Starkeya sp. ORNL1: one gene and its partner. The main gene of each other region encodes a partner of the protein of the gene in region 2 in a complex. Links are inferred from orthologs where the notes say so. Each region holds a gene or a part of one and is shown on either strand. Other genes may lie near its edges. The genes, in order: G3545_RS03665 and pabB.

Region 1 (3,212 bases), 680 kb from region 2 along the record:
GGTCGAGCGCGAGAGCGTCATCGACCGCCGCCATGATGACGAGGATGGCGTCGGCGCCCCAGGCACGAGCCTCATACAGCTGGTACGGGTCGTACATGAAATCCTTGCGCAGCGCCGGCAGCGCGCAGGAGGCGCGAGCGCTGGTCAGGAACTCCGGCGCGCCCTGGAAAGAGGGCGCGTCGGTCAGCACCGACAGACAGGTCGCGCCGCCGGCCGCATAGGCTTTTGCGAGCGCGGGCGGATCGAAATCGGCACGGATCAGGCCGCGCGACGGGCTTGCCTTCTTGATCTCGGCAATCAGGGCGGTGTGGCCAGTCGCAATGCTGTGCTCGATCGCCTTCAGGAAGCCGCGCGTCGGGCTCGCCGCTTCCGCCGCAGCGCGAACACTCGCGAGCGGCCTGGACTGCTTCGCCATCGCGATTTCTTCACGCTTGTAGGCGCCGATCTGTTCCAGAATATCTGCCATCGCTATGCCTCCTCAGGCTGCGTTGGAGACCGCGACGAGCCGCTCGAGCGCCTCGCTCGCCTTGCCCGCTTTCAGGCTGGCGCGTGCAATGTCGAGCCCGGCGGCAATGTCGTCGGCGCGGCCGGCCACCACCAAGGCGGCGGCGGCGTTCAGCAGCGAGACGTCGGCATAGGCGCCCGGTTCGCCCGCCAGCACCGCGCGCAGCGCCACGGCATTGACGGTGCCGTCGCCGCCCTTCAGCGCCGACGGCGTCGAGGTCGCGATGTCGAGGCTCGCTGGGGAGATCTCGAAGCTGCGGATCGTGCCGTTCTTCAGCTCCGCCACATAGGTCGGGCCGGTGGTGGTGATCTCGTCGAGCCCGTCGGAGCCGTGCACCACCCATGCGCTGGTGGAGCCGAGCGTCCGCAGCACCTCGGCGAGCGGTTCGATCCAGCTGCGCGCGAACACGCCGACCATCTGCCGGGTGACGCCGGCCGGGTTCGACAGTGGACCCAGCAGGTTGAAGATGGTGCGCGTGCCCATCTCCACCCGCGTCGGGCCCACATGCTTCATCGCCGGATGGTGCGCGGGGGCGAACATGAAGCCGATGCCGGCCTCGGCGATGCAGCGGGAGATCTGCTCGGGCGTGAGGTCGATCTTCACGCCCAGCGCCATCAGCACGTCGGCGGCTCCGGACTTGGAGGAGAGCGCGCGATTGCCGTGCTTGGCCACCGGCACGCCGGCGCCGGCGACGATGAAGGAGGCGCAAGTGGAGATATTGTAGGACCCGGAGGCGTCGCCGCCGGTGCCGACCACATCCACCGCCCCCGTGGGGGCTTCGACGCGCAGCATCTTGGAGCGCATCGTCGAAACTGCGCCGGCAATCTCGTCCACGCTCTCGCCGCGTACCCGCAGGCCCATCAGCAGTGCGCCGATCTGCGAGGGCGTGGCTTCGCCGGACATCATGATGTCGAAAGCGTGTGCCGATTCCTCGCGCGACAATGCGGTGCCGGTCGCGACCTTGCCGATCAGGTTCTTGAGGTTTTCCATTTTGCTCACGCCGCCCGCGAACGCCGCGGCCCGGCATTCCAGGCGCGGGCAAGGTCCAGGAAGTTCTTCAATATGGTGTGGCCGTGCTCGGAGGCGATGCTCTCCGGGTGGAACTGCACGCCATGCACCGGCAATTCGCGATGCGAGAGGCCCATGATGAGGCCGTCATCGGTTTCCGCGGTCACCTTGAGTCCGGCGGGCAGCGTGTCGCGCTTGACGATCAGCGAATGGTAGCGGGTCGCCTTGAACGGGCCGTTTATGCCGCGGAACACCGTCTCGCCCTGGTGGCGCACATCGGAGAGCTTGCCGTGCATCGGCAGCGGCGCGCGGATCACGTCGCCGCCGAACACCTGGCCGATCGCCTGGTGGCCGAGGCAGACGCCGAACACGGGAATCTCCTCGGCGGCGCGCGCGATGAGATCGCAGCAGATGCCGGCCTCGGTCGGCGTGCAGGGGCCGGGCGAGATGACGATGGCCTCTGGCTTGAGCGCCAGCGCCTCGTCGACGGTCAGCGTATCGTTGCGACGCACCTCCACCTCGGCGCCGAGCCCACCGAGATAGTGGACGAGGTTCCAGGTGAAGCTGTCATAATTGTCGACGAGAAGGATCATCGTGCGCCTGCCTGCCGGGCACGCCCCGACGTTACAAGCTCTAGGGCGCGCGGCGCGGCACGGTCAAGCCGGCAGGCGAGGCGAGGGGACATCATTGCCCCCGCCCGGCGCGCGCGGCGAAACGCACGGCCTCCTCGCCGGCGCGGAACAGCGCACGGGCCTTGTTGATGCATTCCTGCTGCTCGCTCTCCGGCACCGAGTCATAGACGATGCCGGCGCCGGCCTGGACATACATGCGCCCGTTCCGCACCACGGCGGTGCGCAGCACGATGCAGGTATCCATCTCGCCATCAGCGCCGAAATAGCCGATGGCCCCGGCATAGATGCCGCGCTTGTCGCGCTCCAATTCGTCGATGATCTCCATCGCCCGCACCTTTGGCGCACCGGACACCGTGCCGGCCGGAAAACCGGCGGCCAGCGCATCGAGCGCGTCGCGCCGCGGGTCGATATCGCCCTCGACGTTGGAGACGATGTGCATCACCTGGCTGTAGCGCTCGACGAAGAAGCTGTCGGTCACCTTCACCGTGCCGATCTTGGCGACTCGCCCGACATCGTTGCGGCCGAGATCGAGCAGCATCAGATGCTCGGCACGCTCCTTCGGATCGGCCAGCAACTCGTCTTCCAGCGCCTTGTCTTCATGCGGCGTCGCCCCGCGACGGCGGGTGCCGGCGATGGGGCGGATGGTGACCGTCTCGTCGCGCAGCCGCACCAGGATTTCGGGGCTGGAGCAGACCAGCGCGAAGTCGCCGAAATTGAAATAGACCAGGAACGGCGCGGGATTGACCCGCCTGAGCGCGCGGTAGAGCGTGAAGGACGGCAGCGCGAATGGCGCCTCGAAGCGCTGCGAGAGCACCACCTGGAAGATGTCGCCGGCGCGGATATATTCCTTCGCCTGCTCGACCATCGCCTGGAATTCATCCGGCGGCGTATTGGAGACCGGCATCACCTCTTCGTGGAAGGGGTCGGCGGTCTCGGCGTTCGGCAACGCCGCATCGAGGGCGCGTATCACCCGCTCGATCCGCTCGTGCGCAGCCTCCAAGGCAGCCGTGGCCGTGACGCCGGCGTGTGGGCGCACCGGGCTGACCACGGTGAGCTCGTCGCGCACC
Region 2 (3,132 bases):
GGGTTCGGACGTCAGCGCGGTGTCGACCGCCGCCTCGATGGATGCACGCTCGACCTTGATGCCGATCGCCACCGCCGCTGCGCACAGGCGGTCGAGATGCGCCGCGCGGCCGAACATCACGCCATTCAGGGCGAGCGCGGTGTCGAACACGCCGTCGCCAAGCGTGAAGCCGCGGTCCTCGACGCTGACGGCCCGGGTCACGGAAGACCGCTTTCCTTACCTTTCCCCGTGGGGGAGAGGTCGGCGCGTAGCGCCGGGTGAGGGGCCTTCGCCATAGGTGATTCAGTGCCTTCCCAGCCCTCTCCCCATTGGGGAGAGGGGGTAGAGAGGCCGCGCGCCAGTCGCAGGAAATTCTCCAGCAGGGCGTAACCGTGCTCGGTCAGCACGGACTCGGGGTGGAACTGCACGCCGTAGGTCGGATGTTCGACATGGGCGAGGCCCATGATTTCGCCATCCTCGCTCCAGGCTGTGGCCACCAGCGGCTCGTCGCCGTCAAGTTCCACCGCCAGCGAATGATAGCGCCCGGCAGGGAAGGGCGAGGGCAGGCCGACGAACACATCCGTGCCGTCATGGCGGATGCGCGAGGCGCGCCCGTGCATCGGTGTCTTCGCCCGCACCACGCGTCCGCCGAAGGCTTGGCCGATGCATTGATGGCCGAGGCAGATGCCGAGGATCGGGAGACGGCCGGACAGTTCGCGGATGACATCCAGCGAGACGCCCGCCTCGTTCGGCGAGCAGGGGCCGGGCGAGATGACCAGGGCCTGCGCCCCCCGCGCCGCAATGCCGGCGACGTCGAGCGAATCATTGCGAATCACTTCAACGTCTTCGCCGAGTTCTTTCAGGTAACGCGCGACGTTGAAGACGAAGCTGTCATAATTGTCGATGACGAGGATCATCGGGTCACCTCGCGAAACGCACGGAACAGCCGCTCGGCCTTGGTCAGGCTCTCGGCGCGTTCCTGCGCCGGGTCGGACAGCATCGTGATGCCGCCGCCGACGCCGAAGCTGGCCTCGCCATTCTCCACCGTCACGGTGCGGATGGCGATGTTCAGATCCATCGCGCCATCGAAGCCGATATAGCCGATCGAGCCGCAATAAAGCCCGCGCGGACGGCCTTCCAGCTCGGCGATGATCTCCATGGCGCGGATCTTCGGGGCGCCGGTGATGGAGCCGCCAGGGAAGCTCGCCTTCAGCAGGTCGAGCCCGTCATGGCCGTTGTCCAGTTCGCCGGTCACTACCGAGACGAGGTGATGGACATTGGCATAGGTCTCCAGTCCGCACAGCCGCGGCACCTGCACCGTGCCGGGCTTGCAGACGCGCGAGAGATCGTTGCGCAGCAGGTCCACGATCATGACGTTCTCGGCGCGGTCCTTCTCGCTGGCGATCAGTTCGCGGCCGCGGAAGGCGTCGAGCGTCGGCTCCACCGAGCGCGGCACCGTGCCCTTGATCGGGCGGGTCTCGACGAGGTTGCCCTCCAACTGCACGAAGCGCTCCGGCGAGGAGGACGCGACGACACGGTCGTCAGTGAGGATCAGTGCGGCGAAGGTCGCGGGATTGGCGCGGCGCAGCCGGTCATAGAGCGCGAGTGGGTCGATCTCGCCGACCGCGGCGCGGAATTGCTGGGTGAAATTGGCCTGGAAGATGTCGCCGGCGCGGATGTATTCGATCACCCGGGCGACCGCCGCCTCATAGGCTGTGGGGGTGAAGTTCGAGGTCCAGGCCGGCTCGATGACCGCGTCGTCGAGCGCGGGCGGTGCGTTCTCCAGCCGCTCGGTCACTGCCAGCAACCGGTCGCGCGCGCGGCCCTGGCGCTGGGCGACGTTCTCTTCGGGCCAGCCGGTGGAGATGGCATAAGCGCGCTTCGCCACCTGGTCGAAGGCGAGCACGACATCATAGAAACCTAGGTCGATCTCCGGGCCTTCCTCGTCGGGCCGGGCGCCGGCCGGGAAGCGATCGAACAGCCGGCCCGCCTCATAGGCGACATAGCCGGCGGCGCCGCCCTGGAAGCCGGCTTCGACCGGCAGCCGCGCCTGCTTGTAGCGCGCCAGCCGAGCACGCAGGGCCTCGATCGGCGGCGCCTGCTCCACCACGTCGTTCCAGAAGGCGCGGCTGCCTTCGACACGGAAGCGGCCGAACGGCTCGGCCATCACATAGGACCAGCGGCCGAGCGTCGGGTGCACCATGGCGCTGTCGAGGAAGACGAGACCCGTCGCACGCTCGCTGCCCGCGAGCCGGCGGGCGGCGTCCCATGGGTCACGGTAGGCGATCTCGACGGCAAGGGGCGGCGGCTCGTGAATCATGAGCCGAATATGGGATGGCGCGGCGGCAATGCCTAGCGGTGACGAAATCCCGCGTTGAAACCCACGCCGACCCTGTGTCCTAGCCGTTGTAACGACTTGACGGCAGGTGAGCCGAATGGTCGCTTAGCGGAGCGTCAAGCGGGCCGCTGGGAACGGGCGGGCCCGTGCTACCAAAACGTTCGTCCAGTCTCGGGAGGGAAGTAATGAGTTTCTGGAAAAAGGCCGCCATTTCGGCCTTCGCACTGGCAGCGCTGCCGCTCGCCTCGGCAAACGCACAGACCTATCCGTCGCGTCCCATCACCATGGTCGTGCCCTTCGCCGCCGGCGGGCCGACCGACACGGTGGCCCGCCTGGTGTCGGAATCGATGTCGCGTACGCTCGGCCAGCAGATCGTGGTGGAGAATGTCGGCGGCGCCGGCGGCACCCGCGGCGCCGGCCAGGTCGCAAAGGCCGCGCCCGACGGCTACACCATACTGATGCACCATATCGGCCACGCCACCGCGGCGAGCCTCTATCGCAAGCTGCCCTACAACGTGCTGACCGATTTCGAGACCGTCGGCCTCGTCACTGATGTGCCGATGACGCTGATCGGCAAGTCCGGCCTCGAGCCCAAGAACATCACCGAGCTTGTCGCCTATGTGAAGGACAAGAAGGACGCGGTGATCTACGGCAATGCCGGCGTCGGTTCGGCCTCGCATCTGTGCGGCATGCTGTTCATGTCGGCAATCGGTACGCAGGTGACCACGGTTCCGTATCAGGGCACCGGCCCGGCGATGAACGACCTCGTCGGCGGCCAGATCGACCTGCTGTGTGACCAGACCACCAACACCACC

The links.
Region 1: the proteins of pabB (region 2) and G3545_RS03665 are in contact, whole or in part, in a solved structure (PDB 8RP0), measured with the Escherichia coli proteins. The link is inferred for Starkeya sp. ORNL1 from one-to-one orthologs.

What each region holds. Positions count from the first base shown.
Region 1 is NZ_CP048834.1:754,469-757,680, reverse strand. Bases 304-3,199 are described here. They hold G3545_RS03665 (aminodeoxychorismate/anthranilate synthase component II), read right to left. Parts: upstream 2,107-3,199; coding sequence 1,501-2,106; downstream 304-1,500. Other genes in these bases: trpE (anthranilate synthase component I), read right to left, coding at 2,198-3,199; trpD (anthranilate phosphoribosyltransferase), read right to left, coding at 479-1,495; trpC (indole-3-glycerol phosphate synthase TrpC), read right to left, coding at 304-466. In the rest of the region: more of trpC, read right to left, coding at 1-303; more of trpE, read right to left, coding at 3,200-3,212. UniProt on the Escherichia coli protein: Part of a heterodimeric complex that catalyzes the two-step biosynthesis of 4-amino-4-deoxychorismate (ADC), a precursor of p-aminobenzoate (PABA) and tetrahydrofolate.
Region 2 is NZ_CP048834.1:75,699-78,830, forward strand. What follows is about bases 97-2,912. They hold pabB (aminodeoxychorismate synthase component I), read right to left. Parts: upstream 2,300-2,912; coding sequence 893-2,299; downstream 97-892. Other genes in these bases: G3545_RS00345 (aminotransferase class IV), read right to left, coding at 97-201; G3545_RS00360 (tripartite tricarboxylate transporter substrate binding protein BugD), read left to right, coding at 2,503-2,912. Outside these bases: more of G3545_RS00345, read right to left, coding at 1-96; more of G3545_RS00360, read left to right, coding at 2,913-3,132. UniProt on the Escherichia coli protein: Part of a heterodimeric complex that catalyzes the two-step biosynthesis of 4-amino-4-deoxychorismate (ADC), a precursor of p-aminobenzoate (PABA) and tetrahydrofolate.